DNA from 3 places in the Faecalibacterium sp. i25-0019-C1 genome. Region 1 is predicted to be linked to each of the others. Evidence: a T-box and tRNA genes for the amino acid it is inferred to sense, from the RefSeq annotation. Region 1 holds a T-box; the other regions hold tRNA genes.
The links. The T-box of region 1 lies ahead of pheS (phenylalanine--tRNA ligase subunit alpha). A T-box ahead of a tRNA ligase gene usually reads a tRNA of that ligase, here a tRNA-Phe.
Positions count from the first base shown of each region.

Region 1 (10,002 bases):
TATAATATCCTGCTGGACCCCGGCGTGTGCAAGCAGCGGTATTATAAAATGACATTGTCTGATTACATCACACCGGATTACCCGCCTACCTATCACTGGTACGGCAAAAACGACATGACCCTTATGACCATGTGCTGGTCGGCGCAGGGGCCTGTGCTGGAAAAGGCACTGGCCCGCAACCATGTGACGCATATCTACCATGTGTATGATGATGCTCCCCATGCAGTGGCCGCAGGCAAGGGCACCGATGCGGAGGGCTGGCTGAATGAAGCAGTTGCCTTCTGGGAGGAACAGGTCGGCTGAAAAGGAGATGTTGAGTTGAAACACAGGATATGCACCGCAGCAGCCTGTATCTGTCTGCTGCTGATGATGGCGCTGCCCGCATTTGCAGCAGAGTATGGCGAGCCGGATATCACGCCGCAGACCACCATGGGCGAGATCCGCTCGAACCCCAGCATCCTTGGCGCAGGCGTTTGGACCTATTCCAAGGAGCAGAACCTGCCCGGCACCGAGGACTGGTGCAATGACCAGACGCTGGAAAAATATGTGAGCAGCCATGTGGCACAGGATTGTGCCGATGGTCTGAACCTGCTCATCCGCAATTACAATGCGGGCGTGCAGATCACCTATAAGCTCTACTCGGAGCAGGAGATCGCCGAGGACAGCTCCCGCAACAATGCGGAGTTCTATTACTACCCGGCCAGCACGCCGGATGCAAAGTATGCGCTGGTGCTCTCCGGCAACATCCTAAACCGCACGGCAGAGTTAAAGGAGTGCATCTCCACAGCTTACCAGCTGCACCAGAAAGGCTATGCGGTGTTCGTGATGCGCTACCGCGCCTACCCGGATAACGACAACAACGGACCCATAGAGGACATTGCACGGGCGGTGAAGTACATCATCGGCCACGCACAGCAGTTCGGCGTGCAGACGGAAAGCTACGCCCTGATCGGCTATTCTTCCGGCGGACATCTGGCGGGCCTGTTTGCATCGGACGCTCTGGGCTATAAAAACTATGGCCTGCCCAAGCCCGGCGCAGTGATCCTGGCGTATCCCATCGTGCAGTTTTCCGAGATCACACCGATCTACCGTGTGGGCATCGACCCCTTTGTGTGCGGCCGGTTCTACTATGAATACAGCCTTGCCGACCTGATCACAGAGGACTATCCGCCGGTGTACTTCTGGTATGGCAGGGATGACCTGACCTTGAACCTGCTGTGCTGGCCGCTGCAGGGGCCGGCCCTCAGCAAGGCAATGGCCGCGCATGGCGTACCTTACAAAGAAGTGGTATATGACCACGCAGCCCATGGCATCGGCCTTGGCCGCGGCACGGCTGCGGATGGCTGGCTGGACGAAGCCGCTGCCTTCTGGGAAGAACAGACAAAATAATATAAAGTACGCAGATCCGGGCTTTGCAGCTGCACAGCCCGGATTTTGCAATAGGAGACATTATGGAATTTTTAGCGTTTCTTTACACGGTGCTTCTGGTGGCCATCTGCCTGATGATGGCCCTGCTGCTGTACCGCTCGGCAAAGCCTGCCGCAAACCGGGACGATGCAGAACGGAAGGAATGGCTGCGTCAGCAGCTGGAAGCGCAGAACCGCCAGATGGACGCGAAGCTGGCAGAGATGGCGCAGCAGAACCTTGCCGCTATGGGCCACATCAGTGAAACGCTGCAGGCTTCGGTGCAGAGTATGAGCACCGCCCTTGCCGCAGGGCAGGGCACCCAGCAGCAGACCATGGAGCAGCGCCTGCAGGGGCTGGAAGCCTCCAACGCCCGCAAGCTGGAAGAGATGCGCCGCACCCTTGCCGAGGGCATGACTGCCCTGCAGGCCCAGAACGCCCAGAAGCTGGACGAGATCCGCCATACGGTGGACGAACAGCTGCAGGATGCATTGCAGAAGCGGGTGACCGAAAGCTTCAAGGCGGTGAACGACCAGCTGGAACAGGTGTACAAGGGTCTTGGCGAAATGCAGAACCTTGCCGCTGATGTGGGCGGGCTGAAACAGGTGCTTTCCGGTGTGAAGACCCGCGGCATCCTGGGTGAGATCCAGCTGGGAGCCATTCTGGAAGAGATCCTTGCCCCGGAACAGTACGACACCAACGTGGCCACCATTCCGGGCAGCACCCAGCGGGTGGAGTACGCCATCCGGATGCCCGGCGCGGACGGCGGCACGGTGTGGCTGCCCATCGACTCCAAGTTCCCCGGCGACACCTATGCCCATTTACAGGATGCGCAGGCATCCGGCGACGCACAGGCCGTGGAGAACGCCCGCCACGCACTGGAGCTGGTGCTGCGGGCCGAGGCCAAGGACATCCGGGAAAAATATGTGGAGCCGCCCTACACCACGGCGTTCGGCATCCTGTTCCTGCCCTTCGAGGGTTTGTATGCCGAGGTGGTGAACGCGGGCCTGCTGGAAGTGCTGCAGCGGGACTATCAGGTGAACATTGCAGGCCCCAGCACCATGGCAGCGCTGCTCAACAGCCTGCAGATGGGCTTCAAGACCCTTGCCATCCAGAAGCGCTCCGGTGAGGTATGGCAGCTGCTGGGTGCGGTGAAGACCGAATTTGACAAGTTCGGGCAGGGGCTTTCCAAGATGCAGCAGCGCCTGCGTCAGACCGACGAAGAGCTGGATAATCTCATTGGCGTGCGCAGCCGTGCCATCAGCCGCAAGCTGCGCGCGGTGCAGACCATGGACGAAAGCGCTGCCGCCGCGCTGCTGGAGCTGGATGCTGAGCCGGGCAAACCGGTGGCGGCACGTCTGCCGGAGAATGGGGAAGAGCTCTGATGTGCAGAATATTCCCACGTTATCCCTTGCGATTTTTCTGACGATGTGGTATGATAGGAACTGTTCTCAGAAACAACCGCCGCAGAAACGCGGCACTGCATAAAAATATAAATAAGGAGACCGAGCATTATGAGCGTAAACAAGATCAGTGAAGCCATTTTGGGCGTTGGCGTGGATGATACCACCATCGACCTCTTCGAGAGCCAGTATCCGGTGCCCACCGGCGTGAGCTATAATTCCTATGTCATTCTGGACGAAAAGACCGCCGTTCTGGACACGGTGGATGCCCGCGCTACCGAGCCGTGGCTGGAAAACCTGACCGAAGCTCTGGCAGGCCGTAAGCCGGATTATCTGGTGGTCTCCCACATGGAGCCGGACCACGGTGCCAACATTGCAAAGCTGGCGGCACTCTATCCTGAGATGCAGGTGGTGGGCAACGCCAAGACTTTCCTGTATATGGATCAGTTCTTTGGTGCTGATGCTGTGGCAAAGGAGCGCCGCGTGGTGGTGAAGGACGGCGAGAGCCTGAGCCTTGGCACCCACACCCTGACCTTTGTGTTTGCCCCCATGGTGCACTGGCCGGAGGTCATGGTCAGCTATGAATCCACCGAAAAGGTGCTGTTCTCCGCGGATGGCTTCGGTCGCTTTGGCGCTGTGGCAAAGTTTGACGAAAAGGCCGACTGGGCCAGCGAAGCCCGCCGCTACTACCTGAACATCGTGGGGAAATACGGCCCGCAGGTGCAGGCGCTGCTGAAAAAGGCCGCGGCTCTGGACATCCAGACCATTTGCCCGCTGCACGGCCCGGTGCTGACCGGAGATCTGGGCAAGTACCTGAACTACTACGACATCTGGTCCAGCTACAAGCCCGAGGAGCCGGAAAAGATCCTTGTGGCAAGTGCTTCCATCCACGGCCACACCCGTGCAGCAGCCCACCTCATGGCAGAAAAGCTGCGTGCAAAGGGCGCAAAGGTCGTGGAGATGGACCTGACCCGCACGGATGTGTCCTATGCCGTCACCGAAGCCTTCCGCTGCGGAAAGATCGTGCTGGCCTGCGCCACCTACGACGGCTTCCTCTTCCCGCCGATGGAAAATCTGCTGACCCACCTCAAGACCAAGAACTTCCAGAACCGCACGGTGGGTCTGATGGAGAATGGCACATGGGCACCCATGGCCGCAAAGCTCATGCGCGCCGAGCTGGAAAGCATGAAGAACATCGCCGTCTGCGAGAATGTGGTCACCATCCGTTCTGCCGCCAATGCCGCTGCAGAAGCCCAGATGGATGCTCTGGCTGCAGAAATCGTGGCAAAATAAAGCACTCTGGAAAAATACGCAAGATCCTCTGCCGACTGCCCGGCAGGGGATTTTTTTATTGAACCATGTGGAAGAGTTTGATATACTGAAAAGCAGAAGTTTATGGATGGAGGAATATCATGTCTGTAAAAATAAAAGCGGATATCAGACACTGGCTGCGGGAGTTGGATAAGAAATATTTCTTTGTGATGCTGGGCTTTGCGGTGATGGTCTATTTTCCGCTGATCAGCTTGAAGCTGACGAACACAGTGGATGGTCTGTGGACAACGGCTGAGTACATGGCGGGAGCATGGGAGCTTTCCAATGGGCGATGGTTCTGGCTGGTGACCAGTTTTCTGCGTTTCAGTCTGCAGCTAGAACCCATCAATGCGGTGGTATGCTTGGTGCTGGTTTCTCTTGGAGTCACCAGGCTTCATATGCTCTTCAAACCGGCATGGATGAGAACATCCTGCATTGACTGGCTCGCAGGTTTATGCTATGTTTCCAATGTTGTGGTCGGGTGCTATCTTTCGTTTCACTTCATTGCACCGGAGTACGGATTTTCGTTTTTCTTTGCAATGCTGGCTACAGAGCACGTGATCCGGGGAAAATCAGCCGTAAGCAGCATTGTGCCGGCAGCGGTGCTTTTGGCACTGAGCCTTGGCCTGTACCAGACGAACCTTGCCTGTTTCTGTCTGGTGCTGCTGGCCTATTTTCTCCTACTACTTTTCCAGAATGGAGAAAAACAAAAGATTCGGGAATATATTTGCAAAAGCCTGGCAAGTGCTGCATCCGGCGCAGTGCTGTATCTGCTGATCTTAAAGATTACACTGTGGGCGACGGGAACGGCGATGGCCGATTACCAGGGTGGTGCAGATATTTCAGTGTCTGGAATTCTGAAAAATCTTCCTTCCAGCGTTGAAAAGTGCTATGAGCTTTTTTATCGGTATTTCTTTGGTACCCTTGTAAAACACAATATGCTGCAGGAAACTGCAGTTGTATTTGCTTTGATTTTTTGTGTGGTGGGTGCCGCGCTTGCGTGCAGACTGGTTCGGCTCATACGCCGGAAAGATTGGGAAAACACTTTCTATGGCACAGCAGCGCTGCTGGTGCTGCCCATGATGTGCACGGTATTTATGGTGGCAACCTCGCAGGCGTCGTTTTATATTCCCATGTCCGGAGGTCTGGCCTTGTTCCTGCCGGTCTGTTTCTGGCTATTGGACAGCAGCCGGGAGGGAAAAACAGCCTGTGATGCGTTCCGCAAATGCTGGAATAAAGCAGAAAAAGCACTGATCCTGCTTACGGCGGCTGCTGTCGTTTACGGGAGCGTATTCATGTCGGCGGTCGATCAGCAGGCGATGTATGAGGGACGCAAGGCAACAAAACAAATCGCGGACCTTGTGGCCGATGAGCTGGTGGCAGAGGGCTATTATGATTTGCCGGAAAAACTGCCAGTGATGCTGGTAGGCCGCCCCAGTGCAAGCCCACTGTTCCGGACACACATCATCTATTGGGATGCAAACGACTACGCACAGGTGGGCCTTTTCGAAAAAGAAAATGCCGCCACAATGCGCTACTCATGGAATGCGGTGTTTCGTGACCTCACACCGATGCAGCTGGAGCTGTGCAGTGATGAGGTATATGACGAACTGATCCGGACAGAAGAAATCAAACGAATGCCGACATTCCCTGAGAAAGGCTCCATGCAGGAAATGGACGGCGTATATGTGATCAAAATTTCAGAGGATTATCTGATCGATGAATAACAAATGAGCCTGAGAACATAAAACGGGACAGATGGAGAAAATAACGATGAAAGAAAAAATCGATGTACAGAAACCGGACGACCTTGGGCTGGATATATCGGATCTAAGATATTTTCTGGTGATGCTGCTGTTTTCGGCGGTAGTGTTTTTCCTGCTGATCAGCCAGCGGCTGACCAATACATTTGACGGATTGTGGAACAATACATGGTTCTTCGGCGGCTATTGGCAGGTAGTCACGGGCCGATGGCTCTGGCCGGTGATCGATGCGCTGCGGTTTGGCATCCAGACGGAACCTTTCAATTCATTGCTGATGCTTTCCATGTCGGCGCTGGCTGTTACCCTGCTTCGGAAGTTTTTTACAGAGAAGGATTCTGTCGTGACCTATCTGGCGGGTATGGCTGTTCTGGCCAGCACGGTCACTGGAATACAGCTGTCATATCGGTTTCAGTCGCCGGTGTTTGGCTGCTCATTTTTGTTTTCCGTTCTGGCGGCAGAGCGTGTGGTTCGTGCCGCAGATTTTAGAAAAGCGGTCGTACAGGGAGCACTGCTTCTGGTCATGAGCCTTGCGTGCTATCAGACGAGCCTTGATAACTTTTGTCTGCTCCTGCTGACATATCTTCTGCTGCTTCTGTTCCGCAATGTGGACAGAGAAAAGGTCCATGCCCACATTGGAAGAAGTCTTTGCAGCGCAGCTGCAGGAATGGTTTTGTATTTCCTGCTCACAAAGCTGATCGTATGGGCATGTGGATGGCAGATGGCAAGTTATAATGGAGGAGCGGATGTTTCGGTACTTTCTATACTGAAAAATCTGCCCAATGCCATTGCAGAGACCTACCAACTGTTTGGAGCTTACTTTTTTCAGAATTACTATCGGCATAACATTCTGCAGCCGGTGGGCTTTTTCGTTTTGGTATTTCTGGCGCTGAGCATCGGACTGCTGAACCGCTTCAGAAAAATGCTTCACCGGAAAAATTGGGAATATATCCTTCTGGGAGTGGCAGCGCTGATCGTTTTGCCCATCATGTGCAATGCCATCATGCTGATCACAAGCGAGGCGGTCTGGCTTTTGCAGATGGGCGAAGGATTGAATCTGTTCGTGCCGGTATGTCTGCTGCTGCTTGAAGGGACGCGCACAAATCAGCCTATGGTAAAAAAGTATGTACGTGCTGCCCGGACAGGGGCTGTAGTACTTGCGGTTTTGGTCGTCTATGGCAATGTCTGCTCTGCCGTGATCGATCAGGAAGCTATGTATGAGGGAAGAAAAACACTCAAGAGCATGTCGGATCACATCGCGGACGACCTGATGAGCAGCGGATATTTTGACGATAACGAGCAGCTGCCGGTGCTGTTTGTGGGCAGACCCAGCTCGAACTCCAGTTTTATGAAGAGGGAGTATTACCTCTATGCAAATCCGTATGCGCAGATGGGCCGCTTCTGGCTGAACGATTACTCGGCCAGAGCGTCTTGGAAAGCGGTTTTCAGGGATATTACTCCGGCAAAACTCAAGCATTGCTCGGTGGAACAGTATGGGGAACTGTACAGCAGAACAGAGCTGGAACAGATGCCAGTCTATCCGCAGGAAGGATATATCCAGCAGATCGACGGTGTGGTCGTGGTAAAAATTTCAGATGATTACAAAGTTGATAAAGAGTTTGCGCCACTAATCGACCTGAGAGAATTGTTTCAGCTCATAATGGATGACATAAACGATTCATAATGGCTGCGGCTTTGTGAAAAAACCTCCAACGAACGCGACTTTTGCGGAAAGTGACTGCACAGCCCTTGCAAACTGTCCCGAAATGTGGTAACATAGCTCTTGGTTATAAAACCTGAATACTCCCAAACGCAGCGACGGAGAGAGTAGGCATGGCGTACACGGCAAAGAGAGAAGCTTCACCGGCTGAGAGGGCTTCCGGGTGTATCTGTGCTGAAGTTCGCTCCTGAGCGGTCTGTGCGAAACAGCAGTAGTACAGAACGGCCACGCCCCGTTACGGCGTTCTGAGAGCCGCCCGGCATCTGTGCACGGGTGGAAACCGGGTGGTACCGCGGAGCTAAGAATCAACAGCTTCGTCCCTTTTGCCTGAGAAATCGGGCAGGGGACGGAGCTTTTTTGTTGCACTCCGCTCATCAACACGAAGAATAAAGGAGAGAACATCCATGCAAGCAATGATCGACGAGCTGGCAAAACAGGCCGCTGAAAGCCTTGGTCAGGTGTCCGGCAAGGAAACGCTGGCCTCCTTCTGGCAGGAGTACCTCAGCAAAAACGGCAAGATCCCTGCCCTGATGAAGAACCTGCGCACCGTTGCGCCGGAAGAGCGCCCCGCTATGGGCAAGATCATCAATGAACTCAAGGCAAAGGTTCAGGCAGATTACGACGCTGCTGCAGAACAGGTGAAGCAGGCAGAGCTTGCTGCCCGCAATGCTGCGGAGACGGTGGATATCACCCTGCCCGCCAAGACCCGCTCTGTGGGCGGTCTGCACCCGCTGACCCTGATCACCAACCAGATCATCGACGTGTTCTCCGGCATGGGCTTTTCGGTGGGTACCTTCCCGGAGATCGAGGACGATGACCACAACTTTACCCGCCTGAACGTGCCCAAAGATCACCCGGCACGCGACATGCAGGACACCTTCTACCTGTCGGAGGAGTTCCTGCTGCGTACCCAGACTTCCGGCGGCCAGATCCGCACCATGGACGTTCAGAAGCCGCCCATCAAGATCCTGATGCCCGGCCGTGTGTTCCGCTCCGACTCGGACGCTACCCACAGCCCCATGTTCCACCAGATGGAAGGTCTGGTCGTGGACAAGGGCATCACCCTGGGCGACCTGCAGGGCGCACTGAATACCTTCGTGCAGAAGCTGTTCGGCGCTGACACCCGCACCCGCCTGCGTCCCTCCTACTTCCCGTTCACCGAGCCCAGCGTGGAGGTGGACGTGAGCTGCTTCGAGTGCCACGGCAAGGGCTGCCCGCTGTGCAAGCACACCGGCTGGATCGAGGTGCTGGGCGGCGGCGTTGTCAACCGCAAGGTGCTGGAGAACTGCAATATCGACCCGGACGAGTATTCCGGTTTCGCCTTCGGCATTGGCATCGAGCGTATCGCTATGCTGAAGTATGGCATCAACAACATCGGCCTGATGTTCGAGAACAACCTGCAGTTCCTCAAGCAGTTCCACGAATAAGAGGGGAGAGAAGAGACAATGAAAGTACCTTTCAGCTGGTTAAAAGAATTTGTAGATATCGACGTTACTGCGCAGGAACTGGAGGAAAAGCTCTTCTCCTGCGGCTTTGAGGTCGAAGAGCTGATCCCGCTGGATGCCGGCATCAGCAAGGTGGTTGTCGGCAAGATCGTGGAGATGGAAAAGCAGGAGGGCACCCACCTGACCAAGTGTGTGGTGGACTGCGGCGACTACGGCCACGACATCCGCATCAGCACCGGTGCCGCCAACATGAAGCTGGGCGACTGCGTGCCCGCTGCTCTGGATGGCTCCACCCTGCCCGGCGGCATCAAGATCAAGGCCCGCAAGATGCAGGGCGTGGAGTCCAACGGTATGCTGTGCTCCGGCGAAGAGCTGGGCCTGAACGACGACCTGTTCCCGGGCTCTGAGGTCTACGGCCTGCTCATTCTGCCCGAGGATTCTGTCCCCGGCACCGACATTGCTCCCGTGGTGGGTCTGGATGACTATATCTTTGATATCTCCATCACCGCCAACCGCCCGGACTGCCAGTCCGTTCTGGGCATCGCCCGCGAGGTGGCTGCCGTTCTGGGCAAGCCCCTGCACATGCCCGCCATGGACTACAAGACTGTCTGCGAACCGGATGCGCCCATCACCGTCAAGGTGGAGGCTCCGGATCTGTGCCCCCGCTATATGGCACACTATGTGCGCAACATCCGCATGGGCGAGTCTCCCCGCTGGATGAAGCGCCATCTGGCTCTGTGCGGCCTGCGCTCCATCAGCAATGTGGTGGATATCACCAACCACACCCTGCTGGAAATGGGTCAGCCCATGCACGCCTTTGACCTGAACAAGGTCGCCGGCCGCACCATCGATGTGCGCCGCGCCCATGCGGGCGAAAAGATCGTCACGCTGGATGAGAAGGAGTTCACTCTGAACCCCAACAATCTGGTCATCTGCGATGCCGAAAAGCCGGTGGCACT
Region 1 covers NZ_AP031428.1:1,625,919-1,635,920, reverse strand. The annotation lists gene ACGHUK_RS08060 (alpha/beta hydrolase) at 1-303, shown strand, start outside; gene ACGHUK_RS08055 (alpha/beta hydrolase) at 319-1,389, shown strand; gene ACGHUK_RS08050 (DNA recombination protein RmuC) at 1,452-2,789, shown strand; gene ACGHUK_RS08045 (FprA family A-type flavoprotein) at 2,919-4,100, shown strand; gene ACGHUK_RS08040 (glucosyltransferase domain-containing protein) at 4,220-5,845, shown strand; gene ACGHUK_RS08035 (glucosyltransferase domain-containing protein) at 5,892-7,562, shown strand; T-box leader at 7,685-7,923, shown strand; gene pheS (phenylalanine--tRNA ligase subunit alpha) at 8,003-9,025, shown strand; gene pheT (phenylalanine--tRNA ligase subunit beta) at 9,044-10,002, shown strand, end outside.

Region 2 (10,002 bases), 920 kb from region 1:
CAGCGCAGGACATATCCCGGCTGTAGGCCTTGCCGAAGTTGCCCTTGCTGTCCACAAAGGGCACCAGCAGGCTCTCGTTGCCGCGGCCCATGCGCACCATGGTGTCGTAGATGGCGGCATCGCCGTGGGGGTTCAGGTGCATGGTGCTGCCCACGATGTTGGCAGACTTGGTGCGTGCGCCCTTGAGCAGGCCCATCTCGTACATGGTGTACAGCAGCTTGCGGTGCGCCGGTTTGAAGCCGTCGATCTCTGGCAGCGCGCGGCTGACGATGACGCTCATGGCGTAGGGCATATAGTTGGTTTCCAGCGTGCGGGTGATGGGATCCTCCAGCACACTGCCGGCATTTAAAATTTCAACGCCGTCGCCCAGCTGCGGGCGCACCGGCTTGAGTGTTTTCTTGGTCGATTTTCTAGGCATCTTCTAACCTCTTGACGATTTTAAATGGGCGCCGCTCTCGCTCTGCCCATATTCAGCGGAAAATATTTTTTATTTTTGCAGTTCAGGATGGCCTGCGGGCCATCCTGAGCTGCTCTTTCACAGATGGAGCCGTTCCGGTTTTCTGCATTTTTCCCTTAAAATGCCGTGACCCGTTGGGGCCTTCTTCGTGAAAACGTGATTTGGAGCAGCCCGCAGGCTGTGACAAATCACCAAATTAAAATAACGTTACCTCTGTCATTGCCAGAGCGCAAGCGGAGGCAATTTAAAATCATCAGCTCACATCCAGATCGTCCAGATATTCTGCGCCGTGCTGCGCAATGTGTTCCTTGCGGCCTGCAAGGTTATCACCCAGCAGGATATCGAACACCTGCGCGGTCTGCACCACATCAGTGGGCATCACCTTGATCAGACGGCGGCTCTCCGGGTTCATGGTGGTCAGCCACATCATCTCAGGGTCGTTCTCACCCAGACCTTTGGAGCGCTGGATGGTGTATTTTTTCTCGCCGATCTCTTCCAGAAACGCTGTCTTTTCCGGCTCGGTGTAGGCGAAATAAGTTCGGTCTTTCGTTGTAATTTCATACAACGGCGACTCTGCGATATACACATAGCCCTTCTCGATCAGGGTCGGGGTCAGGCGGTAGAGCATGGTGAGCACCAGCGTGCGGATTTGGTAGCCGTCCACATCGGCATCGGTACAAATGACGATTTTATTGAACCGCAGATTATCGAGATTGAAGGTGGCCAGCTCCTTGTTGTGTTTGCCGCCCAGTTCCACGCCGCAGCCCATCACCTTGATGAGATCCACGATGACATCCGATTTAAAGATGCGGGCATAGTCGGCCTTCAGGCAGTTCAAAATTTTGCCGCGGATGGGCATGATGGCCTGATATTCACTGTCGCGGCTGGACTTGACCGCACCCATAGCGGAATCGCCCTCCACGATATACAGCTCGCGGCGGGATGCATCCTTGGTGCGGCAGTCCACGAATTTCTGCACCCGGTTGGCAAGGTCGATTTGGGTGGACAGGGTTTTTTTGATGCTCTGGCGCGTTTTTTCCGCATGCTCACGGCTCTGCTTGTTCACCAGCACCTGCTGGCAGATCTTCTGGGCCTCGTCCGGCTTTTCCAGAAAATACACTTCCAGATAATGCTTGAGGAAGTCGGTCATAGCCTGCGAGACGAATTTGTTGGTGATGGCCTTTTTGGTCTGGTTCTCGTAGCTGGTGCGGGTGGAAAAACTGGACGAGACATACACCAAGCAGTCCTGCACATCCTGAAAGCTAATGGCGCTCTCACCTTTTTTATAGAGGTTCTTTTCCTTCAGGTACTTGTTGATCTGATAGACAAAGGCGGTGCGCACCGCGTGCTCCGGGCTGCCGCCGTGCTCCAGCCAGGAAGAGTTGTGGTAATATTCCAGCATCTGCACCTTATTGGAGAAGCAGAACGCCGCGCTCATGCGCACCTTGTAATCCGGCTGGTCCTCGCGGTCCCGGCCCACAGCCTCACTCTCGCAGCTGAACACCGGGGTCAGGGTATCCTCCCCTGCCACCTCGGCCACATAGTCCGCGATGCCGTGCTCATAGCACCAGCTCTCGTACCACGCCTTGCCAGTGGCAGGGTCTTTCTCCTTTTCATCGGTGAAGTTCAGGGTCAGGCCTGCGTTGACCACCGCTTGACGGCGCAGGGTATCCTTATAGTAGCTGCCAGGCACATCGATGTCGGTGAACACCTCGTCGTCCGGCTTCCAGTGAATGATGCTGCCGGTGCGGCGGCCCTTGTAGGCTTCCTTCTGCAGGCCGCCCACATTCTCGCCCTTTTTAAAATCAAGGTGATAGTGGTATCCGTCACGGTAGATATCGGCGGTCATCCATGCAGAAGCATACTGGGTAGCGCACAGGCCCAGACCGTTCAAGCCAAGGCTGAACTCGTAGTTATCCTCACCCTCGCCATACTTGCCGCCTGCATACATCTCGCAGAACAACAGCTCCCAATTGTAGCGCCCCTCGCCGTTGTTCCAGTCCACGGGCATACCGCGGCCAAAGTCCTCAACGATAACGCTGCCATCCTTACAGCGGGTCACGTTGATGGTATCGCCGTGGCCGTCGCGGGCTTCGTCGATGGAGTTGGAGACGATCTCAAAGATGGAGTGGGCGCAGCCCTCCACGCCGTCTGAGCCAAAGATAACGGCCGGGCGCTTACGCACACGGTCGGCACCCTTCAAAGAAGTAATGCTCTCGTTGCCATATTCCTGTTTTTTTGCCATGCTGCTCCTCCCGGCCCGGCCTTTCTTGCAAAAAAGCGGGCCGTCTGTAGTCAAATCATAAAACGCCACTGCCCTTTTTTACTATAATATAGGTATATGCAGAGAAAAAGGGCAAAAGTGCCTGAATTATTTTATTTTCATTAAACCATAGGTTGTTGAATTTGTCAATTTCTGTTTGGCGCGTTGGCGCGCCCGCACACAGCACGTCCTGTGCCGGATGTGCCGAAAGCAGGTTGAAAAAAGTCATTCTTATTTTACGCGCTGGAGCGACTAAAATCAAGAAAGTTTCAATTTTCTGAAAAAAATTTGGATTTACCCCTTTACAAAATCGAAATTTCAGGTATAATAATCATCGTCCGGTGCGCCTCTGTAGCTCAGTCGGTAGAGCAGGGGACTGAAAATCCCCGTGTCATTGGTTCGATTCCGATCGGAGGCACCAGTCAAGGAAACCCAGCAGGGTTTCCAATATGCGGCCGTAGCTCATCTGGTAGAGCGCCACCTTGCCAAGGTGGAGGTAGCGAGTTCGAGCCTCGTCGGCCGCTCCATAACGGAGCAGCAACGGTTGCTCCAATATGGCCCGGTAGCTCAGTTGGTTAGAGCACCAGCCTGTCACGCTGGGGGTCGTCGGTTCGAGCCCGATCCGGGTCGCCACCAAGAAAGCGCAAGCTTTCACCTACTTTGAAACTTGTTTTCAGGGCATCAGAAATGATGGGTGCAAGGTAAAATGCACCGAATATGCGGCCGTAGCTCATCTGGTAGAGCGCCACCTTGCCAAGGTGGAGGTAGCGAGTTCGAGCCTCGTCGGCCGCTCCAACAGGAGTGGAAATTCACTCCTAAATATGGTGACGTGGCCAAGTGGTAAGGCAAGGGTCTGCAAAACCCTCATCCACCAGTTCAAATCTGGTCGTCACCTCCAAAAGATTCCCGGAAGCTGAAGCTTCCGGGATTTTTTTGTTTTGCGTTGTTCCCTATCAGCCTCCTCGCCCTCTCCGTCACCTACGGTGACAGACTCCCCCTTTTGTCACCTACGGTGACATCTTCCCCCGGAGCGGGGGAAGTCTTTCCTCAAAGGGAGAGCCTCTGGCGAAACCGGTCACTTTGCAGTTAAGCCGAAAAGTCTGCCGCAGTGCCGCACTTTCGCAGAAAGCGGCACTGCAAATGCCGTCTACCTTTACGCCCCCTCCAGTGAAAATGCAATGCCGGAGCTTCCGCGGACGCTCCGGCATTGCTCTCTTAAAAATTATTCTTCCGCTGAATACGGCCGGAGCAAGGCGTAGGCCATTCCAGATCGTCCCCCTCAGAACTTCAGCCGCATCTGGTACCACACCACGCCCCCGTGGGTGGAGCCGGAAACGCCCTCGTTCACAAAGCCGAACTTTGCATAGTAGTGCACCAGGGCCTCCTTGCAGGTCAGTACCAGCCCCTTCCGGCCTTGGGCCCGGGCGTCGGCAATGGCCTGCTGCAGCAGCTGCCCGGCGTACCCCTGTCTGCGGCAGGCCGGGATGGTGTTTACCCCAAAGATCATCTGCCAGGCACCATTCTCCCGGTGGAGGGAGGCGTCGGCGTACATCTCATCGGTCAGGTCCGGCCAGTCGGTGCAAAAGCCGTCCACAAAGGCCAGCAGCCTTTCCCCCTCCCACAGCAGCCAAAAATGATCGCCGTACTGCTGCAGCCGCCCGGCAAACTCCTCTGCCGTAGCCGCCTCTGCCGCCGGGAAGCAGGCCGCCTCCACCGCTGCAATGGCCTCCAAGTCCTTTAAGGTCCCCTTACGGATCTCCATAAATATTCTCCCCTCTTTTTCTTCCGAGTGTACCACAGTTCCTGCCCAAAGGCAAAGGTCCTGCCGGTTTTTCCTTTTTGGGCCATTTGCATCCGCTGCCGCTCCGTGTTACAATGGCTATATTGCATCCAGGAAAGGAGCTGACACGCCATGCCCGCCGAAAACCATACCACCCTCACCCCGGATACGCCGGTGCGCTACCTGAAGGGCGTTGGCCCCAAGACTGCTGAGCGGTTCGAGAAGCTGGGCATCGTGACGCTGGCCGACCTGCTGTGCCACTACCCGCGCAGATATATCGACTTCACCAAACCCTATTCCATCGCCGAAGCGCCCACCGATGTGGAGTGCGTCGTCAGGGCCGAGGTGTTCGCCAAACCCGGCGGGCGTATCCTGCCGGGCGGGCGGCGGATGGAGCGCATCACTGCCGGGGACGATGTGTCCAGTCTGGAGATCACATGGTTCAATAATCCGTATGCCGCCCAGAAGCTGCAGCTGGGGCAGGAATATTATTTTCAAGGCATCGTTACCGGCGGGATGCTGCGCCGCCAGATGGTCAACCCGCAGGTGCGCACCGCCGAGCAGATCAAGGCTTCTCCCTTTGAAGCGGTCTACCCCCAGACCGAGGGCCTGACCAGCAATGCCATCGCCAAGTGCGTGCGGCAGCTGCTGCCCCATGCAGAGCTTCTGCCCGACCCTCTTCCGCCGGAAATGCTGGCAAAATACCGTCTGCTCTCCAAGGCAGATGCTGTGCGGGCCATCCACTGCCCTGCCACCGAAGAGCAGGCCTATGCAGCCCGGCGGCGGCTGATCTATGAAGAACTTCTGGTTTTGCAGCTGGGCATTGGCCGGATGAAAAACCGGGGTGCCGCTGCCACCGGTGCGCCCATGCAGCTTGCCGACCCGTCCCCGTTCTGGGCCAGCCTGCCCTTTTCCCCCACCGGAGCCCAGCGCCGGGCCGTGAGCGAGATTCTGGCCGACATGGCGGGCGAGACTTCCATGAACCGCCTTTTGCAGGGCGATGTGGGCAGCGGCAAAACGCTGGTGGCGGCTGCCGCCATCTGGGCCTGCATCCGAGCGGGGTATCAGGCCGCGCTGCTGGCCCCGACAGAAATTCTGGCCACCCAGCACGCCGAAGGCCTGAACCGGATGCTTGCCCCCTTCGGGATGCGGGTGGCTCTACTGACCGGCGGCATGAAGGCCGCTGCACGCCGCACCACCCTTGCCGCCATCCGGAACGACGAAGCCGACCTTGTGGTGGGCACCCACGCCATCCTCAGCGAAGGCGTAGAGTTTGCCCGGCTTGGTCTTGCCGTGATCGACGAGCAGCACCGCTTTGGGGTACGGCAGCGCGGAATGCTGGCCGAAAAGGCCGCGAATCCGCACCTGCTGGTGATGAGTGCAACGCCCATTCCCCGCACGCTGGGCCTGCTCATCTACGGCGATTTGGACATCTCCATTCTGGACGAGCTGCCGCCGGGCCGCACCCCGGTCAAGACCCGCTGCATCACCGGCAAAAAGCGGCGCGACCTCTACCATTTTCTCGATCAGGAGATTGGTAGAGGGCGGCAGGTGTATCTGGTCTGCCCCGCCATCGAGGACACACCGGATGGCGGGCTGAACGCCGTTAAGAGCTACTACGAGGACATTGCCAAAGCCCTGCTGCCGGAGCGCCGGGTAGGCCTGATGCACGGCAAGCTCAAACCCAAGGAGAAAGCTGCCGTGATGGAGGACTTCAAAGCCGGACGGCTGGACGCACTGGTGTCCACCACCGTCATTGAGGTGGGTGTGGATGTGCCCAATGCCAGCGTAATGGTGATCGAAAACGCAGAGCGCTACGGTCTGAGCGCCCTGCATCAGCTGCGCGGCCGCGTGGGACGCGGTGCAGCGGAGAGCTGGTGCTTTCTTGTCAGCGACAACCAAAGCGAAAACGTACAAAAGCGGCTGAAATTTTTGTGCAGCACCACGGACGGCTTTGCGGTGGCGCAGTACGATCTGGAGACCCGCGGCCCCGGCGACTTTTTCGGCAGCCGCCAGCACGGCCTGCCCACCCTGCAGATCGCCGACCTGATGAACGACACCCGCACCCTGCACGCTGCGCAGGCGGAAGCCGTTGCCATGCTGGCCGACGACCCGCTACTGGAAGCGCCGGAGCACGCACTGCTGGAACAGCAGGTGCAGCAGATGTTCGAGAAAGCCGGAGCCATGAACTGATCCGGAGATTTTTTGCGCACAAGCAACAGCAAATGCAAAAGCCGCTGCACGGCTGGTGCAGCGGCCCCTGTTATCGAACGGAACGCTTTGCGTGCCGTTCGCCCATGCTTATCACATCGCAGAACACGCAGCGGCTTTTGGTGGAAAGCTGGGTATCCTTATGGTAGCAGCCAAAAAACCACTTGTCGTAGGTCAGCTTCAACAAAATTTTATCCAGAAAGCTGTGCAGCTGGTTGGTCTCGCCGCTGGCAAGGGCGGTAAAATCCAAAAATCTGCTTGGCGCATCGTGGGTCAGCACATAATCCACTTTGTAATCGCAGGCTGCAAGGTTCTCCTCACAAAAGGCGTATTCCTCCTCCGAAGGCATTTCTTCCCTCCACCAGTTCACGCCGGGTTCCCGATCCTCCACATCCTGGCTTTCCGCACCGCCAAAGCACAGGTATTTTTTATTCTCCAATTCCAGCACGCTGCCGCGGCACACATGGTACACATTGCCGCCCAGTGCCTGCACCTTGCCGCCAAAGCGTTCCTCGGTGGGATACTGCTTTAAAAGGTCGTAGTTTTCGTGGCTGCCGTCCAGAAACAGCAGGGTATACGGGCGCTTGCGCAGCCAATCCAGCTTTTTCTGTTCCTCCTTGCTGCCGTCCCACACAAAGCCAAAGTCGCCCAGTACCACCACGGTATCCCGTTTGCCCAGCCAGCGCAGCTTGCCGTGCTTGAAGCGGTCGATGTCGCCGTGGGTGTCCCCTGTCAGATATACCATTTCTGTCCTCCCTGACCGGATGTGAAATCGGCACAATAAGCCTTGTCACACCCCGCCAAACCTGTTATTATAAAGAATACAGCCTTCCGCTGTGATCTCGTTCTTACCCGGCGCACGGCGCTTGTGCCGTGCTGCCTGTTGTTTTATATTATCGCTTTTTAAAGGAATTGTCCACATGAAACGTATTTTTGCGCTGGTTTTGTCGTTCGCTGTCCTGTTCAGCTGCCTTGTGCTGCCCGCCGGGGCTATGTTCGACCCCACCCCGGTCTATCAGGTGCAGGCACAGAGTGCCTATATCGTCAACACTGATACCAATATCATTGTCTATGATAAGGACAGCACAAAGCAGGTATCCGCCGGTGGTCTGACAAAGTACATGACCATTGCCCTGCTGCTGACCAACTATGCCGACCATCTGGACGACACCTTCCAGATGCCCTTTGCCATCTCGGATTACGTTTATAACACCAACAACGCCGATATGCGCTCCAACGAGACCTTTACCTACCGCGAAGCCATGTACGCCATGCTGACCCGCAACGCCAACGAAGCCGCCATGGGCCTTGCTTATGCCCTTTCCGGCGGCGACCTCGCGGGCTGGGTGAGCCAGATGAACACCCTGTCCCAGCGCATCGGCACCACCGGCAGCACCTGGACGGATGCCTGCGGCATTGACAGCGGCAACGTGACCTGTGCCGTGGATATGTACCTGATCCTGCGCTATCTGATGAGCTTTGATGCCTTTGTGGAGGTTTCCGGTGCGCCCAGCTTTACCATGCCCGCCAAAGAAAAACACCGTTCTTCGTCTGTTCTGGTCAGCCAGAATGCCGCGCTGAGCAAATCCAGCGGCGGCAAATACTACCGCAGCGCCATGCAGGGCGGCATGTGCGATGTGACCGCATTCAAAAGCGACAGTGGCAATCAGAGCTATGTTTCATGGGCCAATAAGGATGGTGCCACCTATATTTTCTGCGTGATGCAAAGCCCGGACACCTGCGACGATTTCGGCTACGCCAACCGTCGCCCGGCCCTGTGCGAGACCGTGAAGCTGATGGACTGGGTGTTCGACAGCTTTTCCATTCAGGCCGCACTGGACACCGACCTTACGCTGGCCGAGATCCCGGTGAAGTATTCCTCCGATACCAGCTCCCTGCAGCTGTATCCCGCCGACAGCATGATGACCCTGCTGCCTTCCACCGGCGACGGCAGCGTGACCCAGAAATATTTCCACCTGCCGGATTCCGTGTGTGCCCCTGTCCAGCAGGGCGATGTGGTGGGTACCGTGGAGCTGAAGCTTGCCGGTGAGACCATTGGCGTGGTGGACCTGATCGCCGGGCAGGATGTCAGCCGCAACCCGCTGCTGTTCACTGTGGCGCGTTTTCAGGAGTTCTTAGGCAGTCTGTACCTCAAAGTTGTAATAACATTGAGTATTATTTCCATCATCATCTACTTTGCGTGGGTCCTTTTGAACAACTGGAACCGTCGCAAGCCCACCAGAAAGATCCGCCGCCGCTGAGCTTTGCACCGTTCAGCCGCATTTTGTGGAAAAGTGATGCAAAAAGCCCCGTCAGCCTTTTCAGGATGACGGGGCTTTTGGTTGCGCCAGCAGGAGTCGAACCTACGATGGGGGAGTCAAAGTCCCCTGCCTTACCGCTTGGCGATGGCGCATCGTGCAAGATATTATACCATATTCTTTGTTTTTCCACAAGGGGAAGGTTCCACTTTTCCGCTTTTGCGGCGGCTCTGTGCCGCCTTTTGCAGCCTGCAATTTGTGAAAAACCAATTTTTTCATCATAACAACAGAATACGCCCATTTTGTTGCGCTTTTGTTACACTATATGTGGTAAATATAGGATTGAATAAACCTCCTCTTCCCGGCTTTTTCGTCTACTGCCTCATGGCGGGGACATCGAGGTCTGTTCTGGTGTTTCCGTTCCCGGCAGGCACCACATCCCAATTCGTCAGGAAAGCGAGGAGTCATATGAAAAAGATCTTGAAAATACTGGTCCTCGGTCTGCTCAGCGCTGCACTGCTCTGCTGTGCACTGCCCTCTGCCTTTGCCGCAGAAGACAAGGATTCGCAGGTCTACACCATTGGTTTGGATGCCATGGGCGGCAGCAGCTCCGCTGTGGCAGTCACCACCAATCTGAGCGGCAAACTCAGTGCCCTGCCCGCGCAGCCTGCGCTGGAAGGCTACACCTTTGACGGCTGGTATACCGAGCCGGTGGGCGGCACAAAAATCAGCACCTCTACGGTGTTTACCGGTGATACCACTGTGTACGCACACTGGACCGTGAAAAATGCCACCACTTCCACCAGCACATCCACGCCCGCTCAGCCGGAACAGACCGCGCAGGAATACGATGACGGCCCGATTTTGAGCGTTCTGACGGTAGCCGGTGCTCTGATCACCACGCTGGCCGTGGCTGCCTTTATTTAAGTCTTTCCACACACTGTATCAATTTTATCAATAGAAAGGAAAATCTCCATGTCTACTATGAAACTGCCCGCAAACTATGCCTCCATCAGCGAAGAGGAAATGGTCT
Region 2 covers NZ_AP031428.1:705,694-715,695, reverse strand. The annotation lists gene ACGHUK_RS03495 (DNA gyrase subunit A) at 1-418, opposite strand, end outside; gene ACGHUK_RS03490 (type IIA DNA topoisomerase subunit B) at 711-2,702, opposite strand; tRNA gene ACGHUK_RS03485 (tRNA-Phe) at 3,066-3,141, shown strand; tRNA gene ACGHUK_RS03480 (tRNA-Gly) at 3,172-3,247, shown strand; tRNA gene ACGHUK_RS03475 (tRNA-Asp) at 3,277-3,353, shown strand; tRNA gene ACGHUK_RS03470 (tRNA-Gly) at 3,440-3,515, shown strand; tRNA gene ACGHUK_RS03465 (tRNA-Cys) at 3,544-3,618, shown strand; gene ACGHUK_RS03460 (GNAT family N-acetyltransferase) at 4,000-4,482, opposite strand; gene recG (ATP-dependent DNA helicase RecG) at 4,633-6,693, shown strand; gene ACGHUK_RS03450 (metallophosphoesterase) at 6,764-7,456, opposite strand; gene ACGHUK_RS03445 (D-alanyl-D-alanine carboxypeptidase family protein) at 7,632-8,972, shown strand; tRNA gene ACGHUK_RS03440 (tRNA-Gln) at 9,051-9,124, opposite strand; gene ACGHUK_RS03435 (InlB B-repeat-containing protein) at 9,438-9,896, shown strand; gene ACGHUK_RS03430 (hypothetical protein) at 9,945-10,002, shown strand, end outside.
Region 2: it has a tRNA-Phe gene. The T-box ahead of pheS (phenylalanine--tRNA ligase subunit alpha) is inferred to sense a tRNA for this amino acid. The anticodon was not compared.

Region 3 (10,002 bases), 96 kb from region 1:
TTGAGCAGATTGCATGCCGCTTCACGGGCGTGTGCCTCAAACGGGCGGTACATGGTGCCGCGGGCCATTGCCTCATCAAAATCCACCAGATCGCCGTCAAAGTCGGGGCCGTCCACGCAGGCGAACTTGGTCTCGCCGCCAACGGTCAGGCGGCAGCCGCCGCACATGCCGGTGCCGTCGATCATGATGGGGTTCATGGAAACGATGCTCTTCAGGCCATGCTTCTGGCAGGTCTTGACCACGAACTTCATCATGATCAGCGGGCCAATGGTGATGACCAGATCGTACTGGTTGCCGGCGGCCACCAGCTCGTCCAGTGCAGCGGTAACAACACCCTTGGTGCCATAGCTGCCATCGTCGGTCATAATGCGCAGCTCGTCGCTGCAGGCTTTGAACTCGTCCTCAAGGATCAGCAGGTCCTTATTGCGGAAGCCCACTACGCTGTGCACCACACAGCCCTGCTCGTGCAGCTCACGGGCAATGGGCAGAGCGATGGCGCAGCCTACGCCGCCGCCCACGACACATACCTTCTTCAGGCCTTCCACCTCGGTGGCGCGGCCCAGCGGGCCTACAAAGTCGTGGACACTCTGGCCCACCTGCAGGCTGTTCAGCTCCATCGTGGTACCGCCCACGATCTGAAAAATGATATCCACAGTGCCCTTTTCGCGGTCGTAACCGGCCACGGTCAGGGGGATGCGCTCGCTGTCCTCAAACGGGCGCACAATGATAAACTGGCCCGGCTTTGCCTTTTTGGCGATCAGCGGGGCTTCAATGACCATCTTCGTCACGGTGGGATTCAGCGCGACTTTTTCAGTGATCTTATACATTGTGTTTGCTCCTTTATGCTGGCTTTTCCTATTTCTGCGCACGAAAACGCGCCTGTATGCCCTCAGCGGCATAACAGACGCAGCTCTTACAGGCGACAAAATGACACTCTCCATTATAATAGTTTACAAAAGGGAAAGCAAATCAATTTTCTTCGTGTATGTCGTGACAAACTTGAATGATGACACAGGTAAAGCCCACAAAAGTGAAGTCTTTTGAATACAAACAGGCGGGTTTCCAACTTTTTTGCAGAAAATGCAAATTTGTGGTTGACAATTTCCGGGCGGTACGGTATAATAATCAGCGTCGCCGGTAAACAGTCCGGCACAAACACATGGAATGTGCGGCCGTAGCTCATCTGGTAGAGCGCCACCTTGCCAAGGTGGAGGTAGCGAGTTCGAGCCTCGTCGGCCGCTCCATTTTGTGGAAGTTTAGCTCAGCTGGGAGAGCATCTGCCTTACAAGCAGAGGGTCAGCGGTTCGAGCCCGTTAACTTCCACCATTTGGCCCGGTAGCTCAGTTGGTTAGAGCACCAGCCTGTCACGCTGGGGGTCGTCGGTTCGAGCCCGATCCGGGTCGCTTCGTCGAAAGTCCTGCAGTTCATCGGGCGGTCTTGCAAGCAAGACTGCCGTGATGAACGCCAGACTTTCTCCTCTTCCCCACAAAACTTTGCTTCGCAAATTTTTGCGGGGGCCCCGCTTGAAATACGAGTGGGAGGGTGCAGGGATAATTGCACCGCTTATGCCTCTGTAGCTCAGTCGGTAGAGCAGGGGACTGAAAATCCCCGTGTCATTGGTTCGATTCCGATCGGAGGCACCAGCTAAGGAAATCCAGCAGGGTTTCCAATATGCGGCCGTAGCTCATCTGGTAGAGCGCCACCTTGCCAAGGTGGAGGTAGCGAGTTCGAGCCTCGTCGGCCGCTCCAATACGAAGCCATCGTTGATGCAGAAATGCAAAAACGATGGCTTTTTTGTTGTTCCCCGTTACGGCTCCTTCCTGTGAAAAAAGAAAAGCCGGAAAATCCGCAGATTTTTCGGCTTTTGCAAATATGAAAATAATGATTCCGCTGATATTGTCGGAGCGCGATCCGTGCGCGGAGACAATTTTAAATCGTTTCTTACAGGATCACATTTTTAATGAGCAGCGAAATGCTGCCGTCGTCGCTGTGCAGAAATTCCACCTCGTTGTCCGAGTTGAGCAGTTCGGTGGGAATCTTCACCTCAATGCCGTTGGCGGTGTGGATGCTGCGGCTCTCCATGCGGCGGATGCGCGCAGGGGTCACGGTCACGGGCTGCTCAGGCGCTTCCAGCACATCACTCTTTTCCACATAATCATCAAAGGGCACGGCGGCAAGGGGATATTCCTCTTCCAACTGCTGACGCACCTGCTGGATGGATACCTGATTGTCGTTGTCTGCGGCCTGATTGGCGATCAGCATCGCGACCTGAGCCTCTACGTGGGGCTGATCTGCGTAGTTTTCCTGCACGGCTTGCACGGCGGCTTCCTGAATGGCCTGCAGTTTTTTCTTTTCCGGCTGGGCGGTGGTGTACTGGAACACTACCGTGGAAAGGTAAAAATCCTTGTGGCCGTCGATGTCGAACTTTTTTTCCAGCAGCTTCATGGAGTAGTCGGTCAGATTGACAAGGGCACCTTCCTCCACCTTGCCGCTCTGGCTGGGCAGGCAGGCCCGCTGCTGGATGATGGAGTTCACCGGGGCACCCTCCACATTCTCGGTGTAGTGGGTGTAGCCGTTTTTGTAGTTCAGCTTCAGGATGCCCAGCCACGGCTCGCCATCGCGGGTAAAATCCACCACGGCAAGGTCTGCCCCCGGAATGGTGGTGTGCGCGTGCATGTAGTCGAACAGAACGCCTGCGATGCGGCAGGAGAGGTCCACAAAATCGTGGTTGTGCTCCAGCTCGTTTTTAAAGGCGGAATCCGGCAGCGGGCGGCACTGGCGGATATCGTCGCTGGCAAGCAGCTTTTCGATGTGGTACTGGAAATAGGCGGTCTTTTCGGCGGTCATTTCCATGCCGCTGCCGCTGAGTACAGGCGCATCCATGGTGGTGTCCAGCACGTGCAGAATGGCCTGATGAATGATGATCTCCATGGGAGTTACCTCGTTTTTATAAGAATCTCTTTGGCATACAGTATAGCACAGCCCGGCCCAAAAGGCGAGAGCACATCTTGTAAACCGCCTGCAGGAATGCTACAATAAGGGCAGAAAACCACGCAGGAAAGGGGGAAAAAAAACATGGAATTCCGTGATAAGCCAATGGAAAACCTCATCCGCCTTCAGGAAAAGGACATCTGCAAAAATGCCCGCGTGCTGCTGCTGGACGGTGAGAGTATCGTGGGCGCCTACAAGACGGTGCGCGATCAGGTGATCTTTACCACCCACCGCATCATCATGGTGGATATGCAGGGCGTTACCGGAACCCGGCAGCAGATCTTTGTGCTGCCGTACCGCAAGGTGCTGCACTTCGGGATCCAGACGGCAGGCTTTGGCGACCCGATGCAGGCATCGCAGCTGACCGTCTGCTTTGCGGACGCACACGAGGCAAAGTTCGGCTTTATCGGCCAGCAGGAACTGTTTGCGGTCGCCAACGCCATCAGCCGGTGCATCCTGTAAATAACTCCTTTAAAACAGCAGGCTCCCCGCCCGAGACCGGACAGGGAGCCTTTTGCTGTATATAAAATAGGAGAATGACAGAATTAGCAGCGGCTTGTTTTGCGCACCAGCTGTTCGTGCATGAATACCATGAGCACCAGCAGTGCCAGCAGGTAAAAAGGGAACAGTGCCGGAGTGATGTTGTTTGCCAGCAGGCCGAACAGCGGCGGCATGGCCAGATTGCCCAAATAGGCGCTTGCCATCTGGATGCCGATGACCGCCTGCGATCTGTCCGCGCCGAAGTGTTCCGGCGTGGAGTGGATGATACTGGGATAGATGGGCGCACAGCCCAGCCCCACCAGAACAAGACCGCTCAGGGCAAGGATCTGCGGCCCGGGCAGCAGCAGAGCCAGCACCCCTGCGGCCAGAATGCACTGACCCATGCGGATCATCTGCGTATCGTTGAATTTCAGGGTCAAAAAGCCGCAGGCGGCGCGCCCGGCAGTGATGCCGATGTAGAACAGGCTGGCAAAGCTGGCGGCAGTGCCGGCGGCAACGCCTTTCGTCAGTGTGAGGTAGCTGCTGGCCCATAGACCGGCCGTGGTCTCCAATGCACAGTAGCAGAAGAAGCACAGCATCACCTCTCTGGCACCCGGCAGACGGAATACCTGTCCAAGGCTCAACGCCTGCGTCGAAGCAGTTTCGGTGTCGGTGCCTGCAGTACGGCTCTGCCATAGCGGCAAACTGAAAAAGAGCACTGCGCTCAGCAGGATCTGGAACAGGGCAATGTACCGGTAGCCGGATGTCCACGGCCCGCCGCCTGCCAGCACCCGGCCCATGACCATGGGGCTGATCATGGTGCCGATGCCCCACATGCAGTGCAGCCAGCTCATGTGGCGGCTTTTATAATGTAAGGCAACATAGTTGTTCAGGGCCGCGTCCACGCTGCCTGCACCCAGCCCATAGGGCACGGCCCACAGGCACAGCATCCAGAACTGTGTGGAGACCGAAAAGCCGAACAGCGCGGCAGCTGTCATGGCCACACTGAGGGCGGTCACTTTTCCGGTGCCCAGCGCACGGGTGAGCCGGTCGCTGTTCAGGCTGGAAACAATGGTGCCAAAGGAGATGATCATGGAGATCAGCCCCGCATAGGACACCGGCACACCGAGCGCCGGATACATGGAGGGCCACGCCGACCCCAGCAGGGAATCCGGCAGGCCCAGACTGATGAACGAGATGTAAATGATCGGAAGCAGAAGCTGTACCATAAATCTTGAGTTCCTCCGGGAAGCGTGTTATACTTGCAATGCATCTTGTACTTTGCTGATGTAATAATATCACACATCGGAGCGGAATATTAGGATAAAAACGCCCGATTGATACAACAAAACCGGCGCGGATGCGGATGTGCACCTTGACGGAAAGGAGATGGCTGATCGTGGCATTTCAGACCAGCTGTGCAGCAGCGGGCGGGCTCAACTGCCTGCCGGATGTTGTGGCGGATGACGAGGGCAGGGAACTGGTGCAGCACGGCAGCGCACTGTTTCCTATTGCCTGCTATGAAGAGGACCTCAAAAGCTACTCGGTAGCATGGCATTGGCATGAAGAGTTTGAATACATCCTTGCCGTAAAAGGCCCGCTGGCGGTGGACGTGAGCAAAGCCCGGCTGGTTTTGCAGACTGGGCAGGGCGTGTTTGTCAATTCCGGAGTGTTCCATGCGGTGGAGCAGGCTGAGACCGGGGATGCCCTGCTGCATTCCGGGGTATTCCATCCGCGCCTGATCGGCGGTATGGATACCATCTTTTGGCAAAAGCTCGTACACCCGCTGCTTCAGCCGGGAGCACCGGCGTTCTTTCTGCTGGACGAGGCAGACGACGGGCAGAAGGCCGTGCTCTGCCATTTGCGGGAAGTCTGGGACGCAGTGGCCCAAGAGGTCTTTGACTATGAGAATCAGGCGCGGTACCATCTTTCGGCGGCGGTGCATCTGCTGGGAATGCAGTGCGAGGGTGGAAAAACAAAGGTCTCTCAGCAGGAGCAGATCGCGGCCCAGCGCATGAAACAGATGCTGCGTTTTGTGGAAGAGCATTATGCTGAGGAACTGAACGTGGAGCGCATTTCCGACTGCGTGGCCCTGAGTGAGAGCGCCTGCCTGCGCAGCTTCCGGCAGCTGCTGGGGATCACACCCATCCAGTATGTCAAGCAGTACCGCATTGAAAAGGCCGCCGAGCTGCTGCTTTCCACCAGCATGAAGATCGGCGAGATCGGTGCCGACTGCGGCTTTTCGGATACCAGCTACTTTACAAAGACCTTCCGGGAGATCAAGCACTGCACGCCCAGAGAGTACCGTCAGAAGTTTGCAGGAAGAGAGCAGTCTCTTTCAAGGCGGGACGGCGGCAGAGCCAGTGCACCGGCTGAAACAGCGTTATAAAAAGGAGAATCGGAAACAATGCAGCGTAGTTTGACCAAAGGCCCCATCACCGGCAGCATTTTGCTGTTTGCTCTGCCGCTGATGCTGGCCTATCTGCTTTCGGCCACGCCGCTGGGCGTTATTGGCATCTGGCTCAGCGTGCCCATCGGCTGGGCGCTGGCAGATGCCATTGGCATTGGATACTATTTAAAAAAGAAGCAGTGACGGCAGGGGGGAGAGAAGATGGTCGACCATATCAGGATCCGCGGCGCGCGGGTGCACAACCTGAAAAACGTGAATGTGGATGTGCCGCTGGGCAAAATCGTGGGTGTGGCGGGTGTGTCCGGTTCGGGCAAGTCCAGCCTTGCGCTGGGCGTGCTTTACGCCGAAGGCTCCCGCCGGTATCTGGACGCACTTTCCACCTATACGCGCCGCCGCATGACGCAGGCGGCAAAGGCATCGGTGGACGAAGTGCTGTATGTTCCGGCTGCACTGGCACTGCATCAGCGGCCCGCTGTGCCGGGCATCCGCAGCACCTTTGGTACCGGCACGGAACTGCTGAACAGTCTGCGCCTGATGTTCTCCCGTCTTTCCAGCTATCCCTGCCCGCAGTGCGGCCACTGGCTGGAACCCAGCCTTGCCGTGGCGGCAGAAAAGCCGCTGCTCTGCCCGCAGTGCGGTGCCAGCGTGCGCGCGCTTTCCGCTGAAGAATTTGCCTTCAACAGTCAGGGTGCCTGCCGCACCTGCAGCGGTACCGGCATGGTGATGACCGTGGACGAGAGCACCCTTGTGCCGGACGATTCTCTTACGATCGACGAAGGTGCCGTGGCCCCGTGGAAGAGCCTGATGTGGTCGCTGATGGTGGATATCTGCCGGGAGATGGGCGTGCGCACCGATGTGCCCTTCCGCGACCTGACCGACCGGGAAAAGGATATCGTTTTCCATGGCCCGGCGGAGAAAAAGCACATTTTTTATCATAACAAAAATTCCAATCAGGCCGGGGAGCTGGATTTTACCTATTTCAATGCCACCTATACCGTGGAGAACGCCCTCTCCAAGGTCAAGGATGAAAAGGGCATGAAGCGGGTGGAAAAGTTCCTGCGGCAAGGCATCTGCCCGGACTGCGGCGGCACCCGGTTGTGTAATGCGGCTCGTACCCCAAAGCTGCGGGGCATCACGCTGGACAAGGCTTGTCAGATGACTCTTGTGCAGCTTACCGATTGGGTGGCGGGTGTGCCGGACGGTCTGCCGGAAGAGATGCGGCCCATGGCCCGCAATATCTGCGAATCCTTCCAGACGGCAGCGGCACGGCTGCTTTCACTGGGCCTTGGCTACCTGACGCTGGACCGCTCCGCTTCCACTCTTTCCACCGGTGAGCGCCAGCGGATGCAGCTGGCCCGTGCGGTGCGCAACCGTACCACCGGTGTGCTCTATGTGCTGGACGAGCCGTCCATCGGCCTGCATCCTTCTAACATTGAAGGCCTGACCGATGTGATGCACGACCTTGTGGCCGACGGCAACTCGGTGGTGCTGGTGGATCACGATACCCAAATTTTAAAGGAAGCTGACTGGCTGATCGAGATGGGGCCGGAAGCCGGTGCAAAGGGTGGACATGTGATCGCGCAGGGCAGCATTCCGAAAATTGAACAGAACGCGGCTTCTCAGATCGGCCCGTTTCTTGCAGGCAGGGCGGGGGTGAACGCCCGGCCTCATGTGCCGGAAAATGAACTGTTTGCACAGGGCCGCATCCATCTGGCAACCTCGGCCATCCATACTGTGAAGCCGCTGGAACTGGAACTGCCTAAGGGGCGGCTGACCGTGGTTACGGGTGTGTCCGGCAGCGGCAAGACCACCCTGATTTTGGAAAGCCTGGTCCCGGCCTTGCAGGCAAAGGTGAACGGCACAGCCCTGCCAGCGCATGTGAAAAGCGTGGAGGCCGAGGAAATCGCGCAGGTGAAGCTGATCGATGCAACGCCCATCGGCATCAATGTGCGCTCCACCGTGGCCACCTATGCCAATGTGCACGATGAGCTGCGCAAGCTGTTTGCCAAAACGCAGGATGCCAAAGACCACGGCTATAAGGCGGGCGATTTCTCCTACAACACCGGTAAGCTGCGGTGCCCCACCTGTGACGGCACCGGCGTCATCAGTTTGGATGTGCAGTTTTTGCCGGATGTAGAAGTGCCCTGCCCGGACTGCGGCGGTTCGCGTTACAGTCGGGAAGCGGCGGCAGTGAAGCTGCCCACGGCGAACGGCGAACCAGCCTCCATGGCCGACCTGATGGACATGGATGTGTCCACTGCATTGGAAGCCTGTGCGGACTGCAAGCTTGTGCGCCAGCGCCTGCAGGTACTGAAAGAATTGGGCCTTGGCTACCTGACCCTTGGCGAGGAGACACCCAGCCTTTCCGGCGGCGAAGCCCAGCGGCTGAAGCTTGCCAGCGAGATGGGCAAGGGGCAGGCAGACAGTGTGTTCGTGTTCGATGAACCCACCATCGGCCTGCATCCGCTGGATGTACAGACCCTGCTGGGCGTGTTCCAGAAGCTGATCGGGAACGGTGCCACCGTGGTGGTCATTGAGCATGATCTGGATGTGATCCGCAATGCGGATTACCTTGTGGATATGGGGCCGGGCGGCGGCGATGCCGGCGGACGCATCGTGGCGGCAGGTACGCCGGAACAGGTAAGACAGAACCCGGAGAGCATCACCGGGCGGTATATCTGATAGAAAAAGCAACGCCCGCCGGGGAGACCCGGCGGGCGTTCTCTGTACGGCGATAAAACTTACCGCTTGATATCGTAGTTCATGTTCATCAGGTTGCGGATAGTGCTCACATCATCGGTGATGTTGGCATCGCCGTGGATGGTGTGCTTGATGGCACTGCTTGCCACCGCAAAGTTGATCATATCCATGGCTCTGTAGTTGTGCAGCATGGCGTAGATCAGGCCGCTGGCAAAGGCATCGCCGCCGCCCACGCGGTCAAGGATATTAAAGGTGAACAGCTTGCTCTCGAAGGTGTGGCCGTCGTACCACATGAAGGCCTTCAGGCTGTTCTCGCTGCCGCTGTGCGCATAACGCACATGGCGGGCAATGCACTTGAGGTTGGGATACCGCTCGATGAAGTGCTGGAAAATCTCGTCCTGCTGCTCATAGCTGGGCTGCAGAGGAACGCCGTCCTTCCAGTCGCCCTTGGAGTGGTCGCTCTCATCCTTCCACAGGTGGTACGGCTCAATGCCAAGCAGCACATCCACATAGGGCAGGCACTCGGTGCAGAAATCGCGGGCTTCTTCCCAGCTCCACAGGGTGGAGCGGAAATTGCCGTCGAAGCTGACGGTCAGGCCCTTGTTTTTGGCGACCTTGAGCATATCCAGAATGAGGGTGCGGCAGTTGGGTGCCAGTGCCGGGGTGATGCCGCTCAGGTGCAGCCAGTCGTAGCCGTCCAGCAAAGCATCCAGATCCACCTGCGAGAAATCGTACTCGGTAATGGCACTGTGCTTGCGGTCATAGATGACCTTGGACGGGCGGATGCCGTAGCCGGTCTCCAGATAATAAGTACCCAGACGGTTGGAAGGAGTCTCGTTCGGCTCGGTCAGGATCATAGGGGTGCAGTGCACGTCGTTGGAACGCAGCCAGCGCACGGCGCTCTTGCCCAGACTGTTGTTGGGCACCACGCTGAAGAAGGTGCTGTCAACACCAAGGTTCGCCAGTGCCAGTGCAATGTTGGCCTCGCTGCCGCCGTAGCTGGCCTCAAAGCCGGATGCCATACGGATCTTCTCGTAGTTCGGCGGGGTCAGGCGCAGCATGATCTCGCCGCAGGTGATGAATTTCTGGCCGGTGGTATCGTTGCCAAGGATCGGGTTGAAATGTTCCATAACGCTCCTCCTGATATTTACAGCTCATCAGAGTTCTGTTAACACATCGTTGTATCCATTATAATCCGGCTCGGATGGGATTGCAAGCATTTCCGCGGGGATGCAAGAGAAAATAATCAGCCTTTTTTGGGAGATTTGACGAATTCATACCCCTGTCAAATCGAAAGAAGGCGTATACTCTTCCTTTGCGCTGCTCTTCTGCTGCATGTAGCCCTGCGCCAGTCCCTTGTCCATGGCATAGTTGACCACCCGGCGGTATTCATAGGTGGTAATGCGCCGTCCGATGCCGTG
Region 3 covers NZ_AP031428.1:1,722,314-1,732,315, reverse strand. The annotation lists gene ACGHUK_RS08520 (sulfide/dihydroorotate dehydrogenase-like FAD/NAD-binding protein) at 1-827, opposite strand, end outside; tRNA gene ACGHUK_RS08515 (tRNA-Gly) at 1,169-1,244, shown strand; tRNA gene ACGHUK_RS08510 (tRNA-Val) at 1,251-1,326, shown strand; tRNA gene ACGHUK_RS08505 (tRNA-Asp) at 1,330-1,403, shown strand; tRNA gene ACGHUK_RS08500 (tRNA-Phe) at 1,568-1,643, shown strand; tRNA gene ACGHUK_RS08495 (tRNA-Gly) at 1,674-1,749, shown strand; gene ACGHUK_RS08490 (nucleoid-associated protein) at 1,942-2,931, opposite strand; gene ACGHUK_RS08485 (PH domain-containing protein) at 3,076-3,453, shown strand; gene ACGHUK_RS08480 (MFS transporter) at 3,537-4,700, opposite strand; gene ACGHUK_RS08475 (AraC family transcriptional regulator) at 4,871-5,860, shown strand; gene ACGHUK_RS08470 (hypothetical protein) at 5,879-6,064, shown strand; gene ACGHUK_RS08465 (excinuclease ABC subunit UvrA) at 6,083-8,563, shown strand; gene ACGHUK_RS08460 (sugar kinase) at 8,623-9,711, opposite strand; gene ACGHUK_RS08455 (radical SAM protein) at 9,856-10,002, opposite strand, start outside.
Region 3: it has a tRNA-Phe gene. The T-box ahead of pheS (phenylalanine--tRNA ligase subunit alpha) is inferred to sense a tRNA for this amino acid. The anticodon was not compared.